2 linked regions of the Prosthecodimorpha staleyi genome follow. The protein of the gene in region 1 interacts with the protein of each later gene in a pairwise test. Links are inferred from orthologs where the notes say so. Each region holds a gene or a part of one and is shown in the gene's direction. Other genes may lie near its edges. The genes, in order: sfsA and KL771_RS25065.

Region 1 (8,541 bases):
GCCGAAATGATCCTCCACCGGGGACAGGCGGCAATCCTGGCTGACGTCGATGCGCCAATCGGTCACGAACTGCTGTTGCGAGCCGCGTGGCATCAGGCGGAGCGTCTGGATCGCGTATGAGGCCGGCTTCTCATAGGTGTAGACGGTCTCGTGGGTGATCCTGAGGCGCATCGCGTTTTCCGGGCGGCAAGGGGCGGGAACCAAAGGCGGACAGTCACTCAGATCAGATATTGCTCGTTGATCTGCGACCCGAGCCGGTTGTTGTCGGCAATGAATTCCGACAAGAACTCGTGCAGGCCAGACTGGAAGACATCGTCCAGATTGGCGTTCTGAAGCCGCGTGAAGGTGCTGCGGGCATGCCGCTGGCTCGGGCCCTGGCGGCCGTAGTGGCGTGCCAGCATGTCGAGATAGCGGGTGAGGTTCTCGTAGCAGCTGGCGATCGAGCGCGGCATCTGCTGGTTGAGGATGAGCAGGTCGGCGACCAGCCAAGGCTTCAGGTTCTGCCGGTAGACCCAGTGATAGGCGGTCAGGGCCGACACGGAGCGCAGGATCGAGGACCATTGGAAATAGTCGAGGCTGCCGCCGACCTGCGCGCCGGGCGGCAGAAGGACGTGATACTTCACGTCCAGAATCCGCGCGGTGGCGTCGGCGCGCTCCATGTAGACGCCGATGCGGGTAAAGCAGTAGCTGTCCGAGCGCAGCATGGTCCGGTAGGCCGATCCGTCGAAGGACAGCGAGGTCTGCTTCACGAAGCGCAGGAAATCCGCCAGCCGGGACAGATTGTGGTCGCGCGGGCTGTAGTTCTTCAATTCCAGCCAAGCCGAGTTGATCGTCTCCCAGAGCTCGGTCGTCAGAGCGGTGCGGACCGAGCGCGCATTGGTGCGCGCATTCTCCAGGCAGTTCTTGATCGAGGACGGATTCTGCGGCGAGAAGGCGAGGAACTCGACCACGGTCTCCGGCGTCGCCTCGTCATAATGGGCGGCGAAATTCTCCTTGCTCCCGGTCGCGGCGAGGGCCGATTCCCATTCATTCGTGGCGCTGCCGTAGCCGGCCGGCAGGGCGGCCAGGCGGGAGGCGGCGTCGATGATGCGGGCGGTGTTCTCGGCGCGCTCGACGTAGCGGGAGAGCCAGTAGAGGCTGTCGGCTGTGCGGCTCAGCATCGGACAGGGTAACCTTTCGGCAGCGCGGGACCAATGGCGGCGGTTCGGGTCTGGTGTGGCTCCCGTCAGGGACGGTGGCGGGATTGCTGCTGTTGCTGCTGCTGGAACTGCATGATGGCGGCATCGGTGATCGGCACGTCGACCACCCAGGTGTCCTTGGTGCCGCCGCCCTGGCTGGAATTGACCACCAGAGAGCCTTCCTTGAGGGCGACCCGGGTCAATCCGCCCGGCACGGTCTTCACCCCGTCGGCGCCGGTCAGCACATAGGGGCGCAGGTCGACGTGCCGGGGCGCGACGCCTTCGCCGACGAATGTCGGCACGGTGGACAGTGCGAGCGTCGGCTGGGCGATGAATTTCGACGGATCGCGGATCAGCTTCTGCCGGAAATTCTCGATCGTGGCGCTGTCGGCCTTCGGCCCGACCAGCATGCCGTAGCCGCCGGAGCCGTCGACCTCCTTGACCACCAGTTCGGGCAGGTGCTCGAGCACATATTTCAGGGCATCGGGCTCGCGGCAGCGCCAGGTCGGCACATTGGAGAGGATCGGCTCGGCGCCCGTATAGAAGCGGACGATCTCCGGCATGTAGCTGTAGACCGCCTTGTCGTCGGCGCAGCCGGTTCCGACCGCGTTGGCGAGCGTCACGTTGCCGGCGCGGTAGGCCGACAGAAGCCCCGGCACGCCGAGCACCGAATCGGGCCGGAAGGCGAGGGGATCGATGAAATCGTCGTCGACACGGCGATAGATCACGTCGAGCCGCTTCGGTCCCTCGGTGGTGCGCATGTAGACGATGTTCTCGCGCACGAACAGGTCGCGGCCCTCGACCAGCTCGACGCCGAGTTTGTCGGCCAGGAACGAGTGCTCGTAATAGGCCGAGTTGAAGGCGCCGGGCGTCAGGACCGCCACGGTCGGCTCGCCGGGCGCCGAATCCGGCGCGACCGATTTCAGGGTCGCGAGCAATTCGTCGGCATAGTTCTCGACGGGGGCAATGCGATGGCGGGCGCAGAGATCGGGGAAGAGGCGCATCATCACCTCCCGGTTCTCCAGCATGTAGGAGACACCCGACGGCGTGCGCGCATTGTCCTCCAGCACATAGAAGGTGTCAGCGTCGACGCGGACAATGTCGATGCCCGCGATCATCACGTAGATGTCGTGCGGCAGCTGCATGCCCTGCATCTCGGGCCGGAAATACGGGTTCCGATAGACCAGATCCTCGGGCACGACGCCCGCCTTGAGGACCTCGCCCTTACCGTAGATGTCCTTGAGGAACATGTTGAGCGCGTTGACGCGCTGCTCCAATCCCTTGGACAGGCGCTGCCATTCCGGTCGGGTCAGGACGCGCGGCACGATGTCGAACGGAATCAGCCGCTCCTCGCCCTCGGCGTCGCCATAGACCGCGAAGGTGATGCCGATCCGCCGGAACAGGAGTTCGGCTTCCTGCTGCCTCTGGCGCAGCGTCTCCGCCGGGGTCGCGGCGAGCCATGCCTGGACGAGTTCATATCCCGATCGGCAACCGTCCCCCAGAGCCGTCATCTCGTCGAACGCCTTGGCGATCATGCGGGTCGCTTCCTTGCCGATTTGCTGATCCCATTTCCGCAAAGGTCGTGCCGTCGCGCAAGCCGGATTCATGACCAGCAAAGACCCGGAACTCTACTTTTTCTGCCGCAGGCTTCGGCAACATGCCTGTTTTTGCGACATTCGCAGTTGACGTGTCTGCCTTTCCGTGAGGCGCCGGGATTTCGCCTGCATGCGAGTCTCCCGGCGCCGCAGGCCGTGGTCCCTGCCATCGTGCGACGGGCGGCGGGAATCGGATAGGGCATGGGACCGAACCTGCACTTCAGCCCCGAGGTCCCATGCGCTTTCCCCGTCCCCTGATGGCCGGCCGTCTCGTCCGCCGGTACAAGCGCTTTCTGGCCGATGTCGAACTCGACACCGGCGAGAGCGTCACCGCCCATTGCGCCAATCCCGGCTCGATGCTCGGCCTTGCGGCGCCGGGCATGCGGGTCTGGTTGTCGCGGTCCGACGATCCCAAGCGCAAGCTCGCCTATTCCTGGGAACTGGTGGAAGTCGACGGGGCGCTGGTCGGAATCAACACGGCCTGGCCGAATGGACTGGTCGAGGCGGCAGTCCGGGAGGGCACGATCGGCGAACTTGCCGGCTATGCGGCGTTGCGCCGGGAGGTCAAATACGGTCGCAACAGCCGCATCGACCTGCTGCTGGAAGACGAGGCGCGCGGCCGCGCCTATGTCGAGGTCAAGAATGTCCATCTGCTGCGCCGCGCCGGCCTGGCCGAATTCCCCGACAGCGTGACCGCACGCGGTGCCAAGCATCTCGACGAACTGGCCGATCAGGTCGCCGAAGGCCATCGGGCCATGATGGTCTACCTGATCCAGCGGCCGGACGCCGACAGCTTCGCGCTGGCCGCCGACATAGACCCCACCTATGCGCGCGCCTTCGACCGCGCCGCCGCCCGCGGCGTCGAGGCCGTCGCCTATGCCTGCCGGATCACGCCCGAGGAGATCGTCGTCGAACGCAAGGTGCCGATGGCATAGCGCTGTGGAATTGACGGGGCAGGGAGGGCTCGCCGGCCTGCCGTCCCGGGCTCCGGCGTTTCGTCGGCTTTGCGGCCGGGATGCGCTCGCCAGCGATTGCAAAGCTGCAGGCCGCCCGAAGTTCATGGCGAAAGTCTTTGCGACGATTTATATGGACAACCATGATGAGCGGCCCGCCCGCGTCCCGAACTCATGCGGATCTTTCTCCATGGTCACCTATGTCGACGCGGCGACGGCGCCGCACCGGAATACCGGCGCCATCCGGCTCTACGGCCCCGACGGTTTCGCCGGCATGCGCAAGGCCGGGCAACTGGCGGCGCGCTGTCTGGACGAACTCGCCGCGCTGGCCAGGCCGGGGACCACGACCGACGAGATCAACGATTTCGTCTATGCCTTCGGCCTCGATCACGGCGCGCTCCCGGCGACGCTGAACTATCGCGGCTACACCAAGAGCACCTGCACCTCGATCAACCATGTCGTCTGCCATGGCATCCCGAACGAGAAGCCGCTGCGCGACGGCGACATCGTGAATATCGACGTGACCTACATCCTCGACGGCTGGCATGGCGATTCCTCGCGCATGTACCTGATCGGCGAGGTCAAGCGGGCAGCCGAGCGGCTGGTCGACGTGACCTACGAATCGCTGATGCGCGGTATCGCCGCGGTGAAACCCGGCCGGACGACCGGCGATATCGGCGCTGCCATCCAGGATTATGTCGAGGCGGAGCGTTGCTCGGTGGTGCGCGATTTCTGCGGCCACGGCGTCGGACTGCTGTTCCACGACGCGCCGAACATCCTGCACTACGGGCGGCCGGGCGAGGGGATCGAGCTGAAGCCGGGCATGATCTTCACCATCGAACCGATGGTCAATCTGGGCCGACCGCACGTGAAGGTGCTCGCCGACGGCTGGACGGCCGTGACGCGCGACCGCTCGCTTTCCGCGCAATTCGAGCATACCGTCGGGGTCACCGAAACCGGTTGCGAGATCTTCACGCTTTCGCCGGCCGGATTGCACAAGCCGCCCTACAGGATCTGACGCCGGCCATGACAGGCTTCGACGAAGCGAGTCTTCCCGCATCGCAGGAGCCCCATTGGCACGGCCACCGCGAACGGCTGAAGGCGCGCTTTCGCGAGTCCGGCGCCGACGGCATGCCGGACTACGAACTTCTCGAACTGTTGCTGTTCCGCTCGATTCCGCGGCGCGACGTGAAGGGACTGGCCAAGACGCTGGTCGCCCGGTTCGGTTCCTTTGCCGAGGTCCTCGCCGCGCCGGTCGACCGGTTGACCGAAGTGCCGGGCATCGGCGAGGCTGTCGCCGCCGATCTGAAGCTGGTGCAGGCGGCCGCCCAGCGTCTCGTGCGCGGCGAAGTGTTCAAGAAACCGATCCTGTCGAGCTGGAGCCAGGTGATCGACTATTGCCGCACCGCCATGGCCTTCGAGACCCGCGAGCAGTTCCGCATCCTGTTCCTGGACAAGAAGAATGGCCTGATCGCCGACGAGGTGCAGCAGGTCGGCACCGTCGACCACACGCCGGTCTATCCGCGCGAGATCATCAAGCGGGCGCTGGAACTTTCCGCCACGGCCGTGGTGCTGGTTCACAACCATCCGTCCGGCGATCCGACGCCGTCGCAGGCCGACATCACCATGACGCGCCAGATCATCGATGTCGCCAAGCCGCTCGGCATTCTGGTGCACGACCACATCATCGTCGGCCGCGACGGCCACGCCAGCTTCCGCGGGCTGAAGCTGATCTGACGGAGGCGCACGATTGCCTTTTCGGTGGGCTGCCTAAAAATGCGCTCGACAGGGACGTGGGCGCAGTGTGAACTGACGCCCCGATGACGGTGGCCCGCGCGGGCCGCCGGGCCAGTTCGGAGGCGTCCATGTCGATCGGAATCGCGAAATCGTTCTTTGCCGGCGCGGTCGCGCTGGTGTTTGGCGCCGGGGCGGCGCTGGCGCAGACCAAGGACGTGAAATTCACCCTCGATTGGGCCGTGCAGGGCAACCACGCCATCTGGACGGTCGCGCAGGAGAAGGGCTACTTCACCAAGGAAGGCCTGAACGTCAAGATCGACCGCGGCTTCGGCTCCGGCGACGCGGTCACCAAGGTGGCCAGCGGCGCCTACGATATCGGCTTCTCGGACATCAATGCGGTTATCAAATTCGTCGGCGACAATCCGTCCAATCCGGTGCTCGGCGTCTTCCAGACCTTCGACAAGACCCTGAATTCGATCATCACGCTGAAGAAATCGGGCATCAAGTCGCCGAAGGACCTGGTCGGAAAGACGCTCGGCGCGCCGGAAGCGGACAGCTCCCGCCTGATGTTCCCGGCCTTCGCCAAGGCGGCCGGCATCGATGCCGCCGCTGTGAAATGGACCTCCATGCAGCCGCAGCTGCGCGAGGCGATGCTGGTGCAGGGACAGGTCGACGCCATTTCGGGCTTCGCCTCGACTTCGGTCTTCAATCTGACCGGGATCGGTGTCGCGGCGGACGACATCGTGATCTTCCCCTTCCCGGAGAACGGTCTCGATCTCTACGGCTCGACCGTGATCGTCCGGAAGGACTATGCCGAGAAGAACCCTGATATCGTAGCCGCCTTCGTGCGTGCCACCGTCGCGGGTCTCAAGGATGTCGCCAAGGATCCCGACGGTGCGGTGCCGTCGCTCTCCAAGGTCGATCCGCTGGTCAAGGCCGATCTTGAAAAGGCCCGCCTGAAATTCGTGCTCGACCGCGCGATGCTGACCCCCAGCATCAAGGCGAACGGCTTCGGCCATGTCGACCCGGCCCGCATGCAGAAGTCGATCGAGGTTGCGGCCGAGGCCTACGCGCTGAAGGTGGTGCCGAAGCCCGAGGACATCTACACGACCAAGTTCCTGCCGCCGGTCGACCAGCGCAAGCCCTGACGGGCAATCGGCCTGAACTTAACGGGACGCGGGCCCCGCCGGGGCTCGCGTCTTGTCGATTGCAACGCCGGTCCCGAAGCGGCTCCGCGATAGCGCGATCCGATTCGGGACCCGCGTCGCAAGACGGGCGCCGGAGGCGCGCACGGCGCCGTCTCCGTGTCGTGATGCGCGCCGCGATCTCCGGGCATTCCCGGGCGTCCTGAAGAGCCCCCGATCTCGCGGGCTCTGACCATCTTCCGTAGGTTTTTGTTCTCGCGAGCTTTTCCGTACGGAGCGGATCGCTCTTTCGGGACCCTGTCCTAGCGGCCGTGTGCGGCGGCAGCGACGGTCGCCTTGACGCCGGATTCGAACAGGCGATCGAGCGCCTCGATCACCGGGCCGGTGAAACGGGGATCGGCCGGAAGATCGGTGCCAAAAATCTCGCGGATGGCCATCAAGCCGCGCGCGATCTGATGCGAATCGCCGTCGGCCTCGGTGATCACGGCGGCGAAGCGCGCCGCCATCGGGTCGCGGATGTCGATCGGATCGCCATTCTCGTCGGTGCCGGTCACGTAGCGCATCCAGCCCGCGACAGCGAGAGCGAGCCGGTCGATCGATGCCCCGGCCGCGAGGCGGTCGCGGATCGTCCCGAGCAGGCGTTGCGGCAGCTTCTGCGAGCCGTCCATGGCGATCTGCCATGTGCGATGCTTCAGCGCCGGATTGCTGAACCGCTCGATCAGCGCATCCTTGTAGCCTGTCAGATCGGTGCCCTCCGGCATGGCCAGCGTCGGCGTCACGTCCTCGTCCATCAGGGCGCGCACGAGGCGGGCGAAGTTGCGGTCGGCGATGGTCTCCGCGACCGTCGGGTAGCCGGCCAGATAGCCGAGATAGGCGATCGTCGAGTGCGCGCCGTTGAGGAGCCGCAACTTCATGTGCTCGAACGGCTCGACATCCTCGACCAGTTGCACGCCGACCGCGCCGAAATCGGGCCGACCGTTCGGGAAACGATCCTCCAGGACCCATTGCGTGAAGGGTTCGGTCATGACCGGCCAGGCGTCCTCGGCCCCGAGCGCTCCCGCGACGCGAGCGCGGTCCTCCTCGGTCGTCGCCGGTACGATCCGGTCGACCATCGAGCACGGGCACGAGACTTCGTCGGCCACCCAGGCGCCGAGTTCCGGCGAGACCAGGGCCGCGAAACGGTCGAGCACGCGCTTCAGCGTCTTGCCGTTCGAAGGAAGGTTGTCACAGGAAACGATGGTGAAAGGCGGGGTTCCGGCCGAGAACCGGCCGGCCAGCGCCGCCACCAGATAGCCGATCGCGCTCCTCGGCTGGAACAGATCCTTCAGGTCATGGAGGATGTCCGGATGGGTCTCGTCCAAAGTGCCCGTCGCCGGATTGTGGCAGTAGCCTTTCTCCGTCACCGTCAGGGTCACGATGCGGATCTGGGGATCCGCGAGCAGGGCGATCAGCCGTTCGGGATCCTCGGGGGCGACCAGCACCTCGCCGACCGCGCCGATCACCCGCAGGCTCTCGCCCGCCGCCGAACGCACGGCGATCGTATAGAGGCCGTCCTGCGGTGCCAGGGCATCGCGCGTGTCGGCGCTGCGCAGGCTTGCGGCGATGATCCCCCAATCGGTTTCGCCCCGTGCGAGGATGTCGTCCAGGTAGACCGCCTGATGGGCGCGGTGAAAGGCCCCGATGCCGAGATGGATCACGCCGGGCGTGACGCCCGCGCGGTCGTAGGCGGGGCGGGCAATGGCGGGCGGAAGGGCGTCGAGGGTCGCGGCGGCGAGGCGCATCGGACGTCTGGCTCCTTGGGACTGCTTTTCGATTGTGGCGGGACCTTGACACGACCCCGTGAGATGCGTCAACGTTCAGGTCAATTGGTCTGACCAATAGACCGAGCCGTCGATGCATCTCCCGCACGAAGATGCATGGCCGGAGAAAAGGT
Region 2 (8,591 bases), on another replicon or contig:
GCCGATGAAGTCGCCGGGCGAGAGCGGTTCGGCATTCTCGTTGAGCGCCGCCGCGATGCCGCCGCAGCGGCCGTGACCCATGACCACGATCGTCTTCACCCGCAGCGCCATGACGGCGAATTCGAGCGCCGCCGAGGTGCCATGGTGCTCGCCGTCGGGGGTGTAGGGTGGAACCAGATTGGCGACGTTGCGCACGACGAAGAGATCGCCGGGCGGCGCGTCGAAGATCAGCTCGGGCGCGGCGCGGCTGTCGCAGCAGGCGATGATCATGGTCTCGGGCTTCTGGCCGGCTTCGGCCAGATGGCGATAGCGCTCGTGTTCGACCGTGTACCGGCCCGACCGGAAATTCCGATATCCGTGGAGAAGTCGCGTTGGCAGCATGACAGGCCCTCCAGTCCGTTCGATCGCATTAAATCGCAGCCGCGGCGAGACTAGATGGTGCGGCGCAGCGATCTGTCACGGTGCCGGAGAGACTTTTCGTATAGCCCGAAAGGACGACCGGCGCCGGGGGTGCCGACGCCGGTCGCAAGGCGCGCGGAGCGGATCAGATGTTCTTCTTGCCCATCTCGGCGGCGATGAACTCGGCCTGTCGCGTGGCGAGCGCCACGATCGTCAGGGTCGGGTTCTCGGAGGCGCCGGTGGTGAACTGGCTGCCGTCGGAGATGAACAGGTTCTTCACGTCGTGCGTCTGGCCGTATTTGTTGCAGACGCCGTCGCGGGCATTGGCCGACATGCGACAGGTGCCGAGATTGTGGGTCGACGGATAGGGCGGTGTCGGGAAGGTGCGGACCGCGCCGACCGCGTCATAGACCGCCGCGCCCTGCTTCCAGGCATGGTTGCGCATGGCGATGTCGTTGGGATGGTCGTCGAAATGCACGTTCGGGACCGGCATCCCGTATTTGTCCTTCTGGGTGGCGTGCAGCGTGATGCCGTTCTTCTCCTGCGGCATGTCCTCGCCGACGATCCACATGCCGGCCATGTTCTCGTAGCCGTCCATGGCCGAGGTGAAGGACCGCCCCCAGCCGCCCGGATCCAGGAACGCGGCCATGAAGGGCAGGCCGAGCGACAGCGTCTCCATCTCGTAGCCGGCCGCGAAGCCGCGCTTGGGATCGTGCACGGACTCGTCCTTGATGATCCCCGCCATCGTCGTGCCGCGCCACATCTTCACCGGCTTCTCGAACACGGCATAGACCGAGGCGGTCAGGTGGCGCATGTAGTTGCGCCCGACCTGGCCCGACGAATTGGCCAGCCCGTTCGGGAACAGGTTGGAAGCGGAGTTGAGCAGCAGCCGCGGCGTCTCGATCGAATTGCCGGCCACCGCCACGATGCGTGCCTTCTGACGCTGGACCGTGCCGGTCTTGTCGGCATAGACGACCGCCGTCACCTTGCCGGAGGCGTCGTGCTCGATCTTCAGCACATGGCTGTTCGGCCGGACCTCCAGATTGCCGGTCGCCTCGCCCTTCGGGATTTCCGAATAGAGCGTCGACCACTTGGCGCCCGACTTGCAGCCCTGGAAGCAGAAGCCGATCTGCTGGCAGGCGCCGCGGCCGTCGCGGGCCTGCGAGTTGATCGACATGTTGCCGGTCGAGACGGTCTTGTAGCCGAGCTTCTTGGCGCCGGCTTCGAACACCTTGTAGTTGTTGTTGCCGGGCAGGCCGGGAATGCCGTGGGTCCGGGTGGTGCCCATCCGGTTCTCGGCCTTCTCGTACCAGGGCTCCATCTCGGCGAGCGTGATCGGCCAGTCGAGCAGGTTGGCGCCGGCAAGTTCGCCATAGGTGGTCTTGGCCTTGAACTCATGCTCCTGGAAGCGCAGCGAGGCGCCGGCCCAGTGGATGGTCGAGCCGCCGACCGCGCGCACGATCCAGGCCGGCAAGCCGGGGAAGTCGCGCGCCACGCGCCAGGATCCGGAGGTGGTGCGCGGATCGAGCCACGAGATCTTCGAGAAGTTCGACCATTCGTCGTTCTCGAAATCCTCGATCTCGTGCCGCCCGCCTGCCTCCAGGCAGACGACCTTGATGCCCTTGAGGGCGAGATCGGTCGCCAGCGTGCCGCCGCCGGCGCCGGAGCCGATCACCACGACGACGCCGTCGTCGTCGAGCTTGAAGGGTGCAGCCATGGGGGTGTCCTCCCTGCCGGTCAGAGCCAGGCGATGTCGTTGAAGCCGCGGTTGATGTAACCGCCCTTGGAAGCGGATTCGCCTTCGTAACCGAAGAGCGGCCAGACTTCCTTCTGGTTGTAGAGGCTGACCACCAGGGTGCCGCGCACCTTCTGGAAGAAGCTGTCCTTCTCCATGGCCTTCAGGATCGCCACGCGGTCGGCCTCCCAGCCGACCTCCGCATAGCCGACGCCATGGGCGGCCTTCGCCTTGGCGTCGAGGCCGGCAATGCCCTCCTCGACCAGTGCCTTGGCGCCTGCGTCCTTGGCGGCGTCGGTGTCGAAGCCCTTGACGGCGACGGCGTAGAAGCGGTCGGCGAGCCGGTCATGCGGATAGATGTCGCGGGCCATCCGGATCAGGGTCCGGAGCGTGGTCGGCTTCAGGGCCTGAGCCTCCAGCGCCCAGGCCTCGGTGGGGCAGAAGATCGCCCCGCCCTTGACCACGATGGCGGCGGCGGTGCCGGTGAGCAGGAAATTGCGTCGGCTGAGGCCCTTCTTGTCCGGGGCCGGCAGTTCATCGCGTTTGGTCATTCGCGTTCCTCCCGAGTGTCGATCGGCCGGCCTCCCGCCGGCCGGTATCAGCGGTAGCGTCCGTGGGTCTGCAGCACCTCGATCTTGTAGCCGTCCGGATCCTGGACGAAGAAGAAGCGGGCCATCAGGCCGCCGTCGCGGTGGAACTCCTTGATCGGATTGGGATTGAGTCCGGCCGCGACGAAGCGGGCATGCTCGGCGTCGAGATCGGCCACCGCGAAGGCGATATGGCCATAGCCGGTGCCGAGCTCGTAGGGCTCGGTCCGGCCGTGATTGATGGTCAGCTCGACTTCGAAATCATTCTCGGCATTGCGCAGGTAGACGAGCGTGAAGCCGTCGAAGTCGAACCGGTCGGCGACCGCGAGGCCGAACGCCTGGCCGTAGAACGCGACCGATCGGGCCTCTTCGAGGACCCGGATCATCATGTGGATTGCCTTCGCCATGCCAACCTCTTGGACTGGGAGCCGTGCCGGACTGTCGTGCGATCATTTCGCCGACAGGGATTTCAGATACTGGATGATCAGCTTGCGCTTGTCTTCGTCTGCCTGGCGGTAGTTCATGACTGTACCGGGCCGGGTCAGCTGCGCGTTGGTGATCCACGGCTCGAGCAGGTCCTCGGTCCAGACCTCGCCCCAGGATTGCAGCGCGGGCGAATAGGTGAAGCCGGGCAGGGTCCCGGCCTTGCGCCCGATCACGCCGTGCAGGTTGGGACCCTGGCGCGGTGCGGCGCCCGGTTCGGCGCTGTGACAGGTTCCGCAGCTCTTCAGGAATTGGGCCTTGCCGGCCTCCAGGTCGTCGGCGCGGCCGGGCACCGTCAGCGTCAGGACAGAGGCCGCCTGGGCAAAGATCATCGTCGCCGCAGCCGCGCAGGCTGCAGTCTTCCGGGAACCGATCAAGGGCACTTCCTCCAGCGGATCCGTTTGCGGATCTTCGTGGCTTCTGGAGGGAGTGTAGGCGTTCGCCGGCGGAGCGGGTGGTAGGTCTATACTACAAGCGCGCTATTCGGCCGCCGCGAGCGGGTAGCGGAAATCCCGGCGCGCCTCGACGGCGAGCGCCGTCTCGACCTCGTCGCGACCGCGGATTTCGGCCAGATAGGTCAGGCAGGCACAGCGCAGCAGCGAGGCGAAATTGGCCACCTCGCCGTGCCGGTCCAGGATCTCGTCATGCAGCTTGGTCAGGAATTTCGGCAGCGTCACGCCCTGCTGGTCCGCGATCTCCTCGAGAATCTGCCAGAAGCGCAGCTCAAGTCGGATCGAGGTGGCGTGGCCGCCGAGCCGGACGGACCGGGTCTGGAATGCGTAGGTCGCCGGCGGCAGGCTCGCGAAAATCTGGCACATGCGGTTCCTCCCAGGGCGCACCCGATCTGACGTCGGGTGTCGCCTCATACTTTATGCGCAGACGCCGCCGGACACTACTGGCCTTTCTGAGGAGGATCGGGGACGCAATATCGGCGAAACGAAAGAGGGGTAGCTCTGGGGAAGGTGCCGGTGGTCCGGCCGCGCGGGTCCCTTCCGGAAGGCTTCCCGGAGCCTCCGCAGGGTCATGGCGGTGTCTTTGCGTCATCCATGGAGGGGACGGGCATGCTCCGCAGAGCCTTCCGGGCGCCGGCCGCAGCGGCCGCCATCCTCTTCGCGCTGCCCCCCGCCACCGCCCCGGCCCAGGAGATCGGCGGCGTCTATGCCGTCAAGGGCACCAATTTCGACGGCACGACCTATCGCGGCAAGGCGACCATCTCGCTGACCGACAGCACCAATTGCCGCATCGTCTGGGAGACCGGCGGCGCCACCTCGGTCGGCATCTGCATGCGCAATCTCGACGCCTTCTCGGCCGCCTATGCGCTCGGCCATTCCTTCGGCCTCGTCGTCTACCACATCCAGCCGGACGGCTCGCTCGAAGGCGTCTGGAGCACGGCCGACCAGTCCGGCGCCGGCACCGAGACGCTGACGCCGCAGGCCGCGCAGCGGTAACGGTCACTCTCGTGGCGAGCGCTTGGCCTTGCCCTGTTCAACCTCTTCTTCAACGATCGTCACAAGGTTGGAGAACAGCCTCGCGACCTTGAAGGGGCCGCCGTCTGCCAGCTTGTTTTCGAGCGCAAAGTTTATGCGGATCAAGGCGTCGAATTCCGCATGCTTGATCGCGAAATGCGTGCCGTATTCGTCGATCACCACGCACCACTGCAGGGAAATGCCGTCCTGCATGCGGGCCTCCAGGCCGATCAGAACCTCGCTGAAGGCAATCGCGTAGGCTTCCGCGGCTGCGAACACGGCCGCCCTCGTGGTCGGATCGTCGATCAGGGCCTGGAGGATGGCCAGATCGGTCGGCTGGCGCATCAGGTGCGCCCCGGGCAAGACGATCGCGGTCTTGTCGGCGGCGGTACGCCAGAGCGTTTCCAGCATGCGTCGATCGGCCGGGGTCAGACGGCGGATATTCATGGTCATGGCTGCATGCCCCGACGGATCGTTCCGGGCGGCACGCTAGCGCGGGCGCAACCGTCGATAAAGCAAGATGTCGCACGAAAGTCTCCCGCGAACGACATTTGAACCGAAGTTGGCGTCTGCCGATGTGCCACAGCCGGCCTCGCCCCGGTTGCCCCGCCGCGCAATCGCGTCTATGCGGAGGACCCCGTCCAGAACCGGCCAGAAACCCATGCCCGCCCTCCGCGACCACCGCCGCATCGTCGTCAAGATCGGCTCCGCCCTGTTGGTCGACCGTGCCACCGGCGCCCTGAAGCAGCCGTGGCTGGAAAGCCTCGCCGACGACGTCGCAGGTCTGATGAAGGGCGGCGCGGAGGTGATCCTGGTTTCCTCCGGCGCCATCGCGCTCGGTCGCGGCCGGCTCGGCCTGCCGAAGGGCGCGCTGCAACTGGCCGAGAGCCAGGCGGCGGCGGCCGTCGGCCAGATCGCGCTGGCGCGGGCCTATTCGGAGGTGCTCGGCGCGCATGGCTTCACGGCCGCGCAGGTACTCTTGACCCTCGACGACACCGAGAGCCGCCGGCGCTATCTGAACGCCCGCGCCACCCTGTCGGTGCTCCTGGAGCGCCGCGCCGTGCCGGTGATCAACGAGAACGACACGGTCGCCACCACCGAGATCCGCTACGGCGACAACGATCGCCTCGCCGCGCGCGTCGCCACCATGATCGGCGCCGATCTCCTCGTGCTGCTGTCCGACATCGACGGCCTCTATACCGCCCCGCCCAACGACGACCCGGACGCGAAGCTGATCCCGGTCGTGGAGCGGATCACGCCCGAGATCGAGGCCATGGCGGGCGGGGCCGGCTCGGAACTGTCGCGCGGCGGCATGAAGACCAAGATCGAAGCCGGCAAGATCGCCACCGATGCCGGCACGGCCATGATCATCACGCTCGGCAAGCGCCTGAACCCGCTCGGCGCGATCGATGCCGGCGCGTCCGCGACCTGGTTCCTCGGCCAGGGCAGCCCGGTCACGGCGCGCAAGAAGTGGATCGCCGGCTCGCTCGACGCGCGCGGCACCGTGCATGTCGATGCCGGCGCCGCCGGGGCGCTCCGGCGCGGCAAGAGCCTGCTGCCGGCCGGCTGCACCCGCGTCGAGGGCCGCTTCGCGCGCGGCGATGCGGTCCTGATCTCAGGTCCGGCCGGTGAACAGCTCGGCCGCGGGCTCATCGCCTTCGACGCCGACGACGCGGCTGCCATGCTGGGACGCAAGACCCATGAAATCGAGGCGGTTCTCGGCTATACGGGTCGCACGGTGATGATCCACCGCGACGACATGGTCCTGAGGGGCGAATGATGCTGGAAGCCCGCTTGATCGAAGGCTCGACGGTCGAGGAGACCATGCGCGAGATCGGGCGTCGTGCCCGCGGCGCCGCACGGGCGCTCGTGGTCGCGCCGACGGCCGTCAAGAATGCCGCGCTGGCCGCCATGGCGGCACAGATCCGGGCGTGCGCTCCGGCGATCCTGGCCGCCAATGCCGAGGACGTCGCGACCGCCATCCGCGACGGGCTCGCCGCCAGCTTCGTCGACCGGCTGACCCTCAATCCGGCGCGCATCGAGGCGATGGCGCGGGGCATCGAGGAGGTCGCCGGGCTTGCTGATCCGGTCGGCCGCGTGCTGGCCGGCTGGACCCGCCCGAACGGCCTCGTCATCGAGCGCGTCGCGACGCCGCTCGGCGTGATCGGGATCATCTATGAGAGCCGCCCGAACGTGACGGCGGATGCCGGCGCGTTGTGCCTGAAGAGCGGCAATGCGGCCATCCTGCGCGGCGGATCTGACAGCTTCCGCTCGTCCTCGGCGATCGTCGCCGCCCTGCGCGAGGGCTTGCACGAGGCCGGCCTGCCCGTGGATGCGATCCAGCTCGTGCCGACGCGCGACCGGGCTGCGGTCGGCGCCATGCTGCGCGGGCTCGACGGCGCCATTGACGTGATCGTGCCGCGCGGCGGCAAGAGCCTAGTGGCGCGCGTGCAGGACGAGGCGCGGGTGCCGATCTTCGCGCATCTGGAAGGCAACTGCCACGTCTACGTCCATGCCGCGGCCGATCTCGCCATGGCGCAGGCGATCGTCGTCAACGCCAAGATGCGCCGCACCGGCATCTGCGGCGCGGCCGAGACCCTGCTGGTTGACGCCGCCGTGGCCGAGACCCATTTGCCGGTGCTGGTCGCAGCCCTTCGGGCGGCCGGCTGCCGCATCCGCGGCGATGCGACGACGCGCCGGCTGTGCCCCGAGGTGGACGCGGCCGAGGAGGCCGATTGGTCGACCGAATATCTCGACGCGATCATCGCCGTGAAGGTGGCCGACGGTCTCGATGCCGCGATCGACCATGTCGGCCATTACGGCTCGCATCATACCGACGCGATCGTCACCGACGATCCGGCGGCGGCGGCGCGCTTCATGGCCGAGATCGATTCCGCCATCCTGCTCTGGAACGCCTCGACCCAGTTCGCCGACGGCGGCGAGTTCGGCATGGGGGCGGAGATCGGCATCGCTACCGGCAAGATGCATGCGCGCGGGCCGGTCGGCGTCGAGCAGCTGTGCTCGTTCAAGTATCGCGTCACCGGCACGGGTCAGGTCCGTCCGTGACCCTGGACGGCGCCGCGCCGGAGCCGCGCCTCGAGGACCTCAAGGTGCCGCCGGTCTTCGCCGGCCTGCGCGTCGGCCTGTTCGGCGGCTCCTTCGATCCGCCGCACCAGGGCCATGTCCATGTCGTCGAGACGGCGCTGGAACGGCTCCGCCTGGACCGGGTCTGGATGATGGTCACGCCCGGCAACCCGCTGAAGAACCGTGCCGGACTGCCCCCGCTCGCCGCCCGCATCGAGGCCGCGCGCGCCCTGGCGCGCCATCCGCGCGTGGTCGTGACCGGCCTGGAGGCCGGCTTCGGCTCACCCTATAGCTGGGAGACGGTGCGCCGGCTGACCGCCTGTCTGCCGGCGGTCCGCTTCGTCTGGATCATGGGCGCCGACAATCTCGGCGCCTTCCACCGCTGGCAGCACTGGCGGCGGATCGCCGACGCGGTGCCGATCGCGGTCGTCGACCGGCCCGGCTACACGCTTGCGGCCCTGTCCAGCCCCGCCGCCCGGGCGCTCGCCGGCCGCCGCATCCCCGAACACGAGGCCGCCTCGATCCTGGACGCGCCGCCCCCCGTCTGGACCTTCCTGCACGCGCCCCGCTCGCCCCTGTCCTCCACCGCCCTGCGCCGCGCGGGGGTGCGGTAGGGTTCGGAGATTGCGATTAGCTGGTCCTTGACTTCCGGACAAAAATGTCCGTTTCTGGGCGTCGGGGGAGACGGTATGAACAAGCGGGAGCGGTTCATCGCGCAATTGCGCGCAGACGCAAAGGCGCTCGGTCTCCCATTCAAGATCACCATGGCGCGCGGCAAGGGCGGTCATGCCATGGTCTGGGTCGGCACGCGCGTGACGACCTTGCCGAGCCGGGAAA

What was found.
Region 2: the proteins of sfsA (region 1) and KL771_RS25065 interact in binary tests that used the Escherichia coli proteins (3 or more experiments, as listed by UniProt). The link is inferred for Prosthecodimorpha staleyi from one-to-one orthologs.

What each region holds. Positions count from the first base shown.
Region 1 is NZ_JAHHZF010000012.1:76,038-84,578, reverse strand. What follows is about bases 1,909-4,858. They hold sfsA (DNA/RNA nuclease SfsA), read left to right. Parts: upstream 1,909-3,009; coding sequence 3,010-3,708; downstream 3,709-4,858. Other genes in these bases: radC (RadC family protein), read left to right, coding at 4,753-4,858; map (type I methionyl aminopeptidase), read left to right, coding at 3,917-4,744; KL771_RS22175 (circularly permuted type 2 ATP-grasp protein), read right to left, coding at 1,909-2,710. In the rest of the region: KL771_RS22185 (transglutaminase family protein), read right to left, coding at 1-171; KL771_RS22180 (alpha-E domain-containing protein), read right to left, coding at 219-1,160; more of KL771_RS22175, read right to left, coding at 1,226-1,908; more of radC, read left to right, coding at 4,859-5,463; KL771_RS22155 (ABC transporter substrate-binding protein), read left to right, coding at 5,592-6,611; KL771_RS22150 (mannitol dehydrogenase family protein), read right to left, coding at 6,911-8,389. UniProt on the Escherichia coli protein: Binds to DNA non-specifically. Could be a regulatory factor involved in maltose metabolism.
Region 2 is NZ_JAHHZF010000015.1:37,600-46,190, reverse strand. Bases 5,592-8,591 are described here. They hold KL771_RS25065 (glutamate-5-semialdehyde dehydrogenase), read left to right. Parts: upstream 5,592-6,446; coding sequence 6,447-7,736; downstream 7,737-8,591. Other genes in these bases: KL771_RS25055 (hypothetical protein), read left to right, coding at 8,444-8,591; KL771_RS25060 (nicotinate-nucleotide adenylyltransferase), read left to right, coding at 7,739-8,368; proB (glutamate 5-kinase), read left to right, coding at 5,592-6,450. Also shown: KL771_RS25110 (carbonic anhydrase), read right to left, coding at 1-381; KL771_RS25105 (GMC family oxidoreductase), read right to left, coding at 545-2,116; KL771_RS25100 (gluconate 2-dehydrogenase subunit 3 family protein), read right to left, coding at 2,137-2,685; KL771_RS25095 (VOC family protein), read right to left, coding at 2,733-3,128; KL771_RS25090 (c-type cytochrome), read right to left, coding at 3,171-3,581; KL771_RS25085 (ribbon-helix-helix domain-containing protein), read right to left, coding at 3,684-4,022; KL771_RS25080 (hypothetical protein), read left to right, coding at 4,266-4,652; KL771_RS25075 (DUF3806 domain-containing protein), read right to left, coding at 4,656-5,123; more of proB, read left to right, coding at 5,332-5,591. UniProt on the Escherichia coli protein: Catalyzes the NADPH-dependent reduction of L-glutamate 5-phosphate into L-glutamate 5-semialdehyde and phosphate. The product spontaneously undergoes cyclization to form 1-pyrroline-5-carboxylate.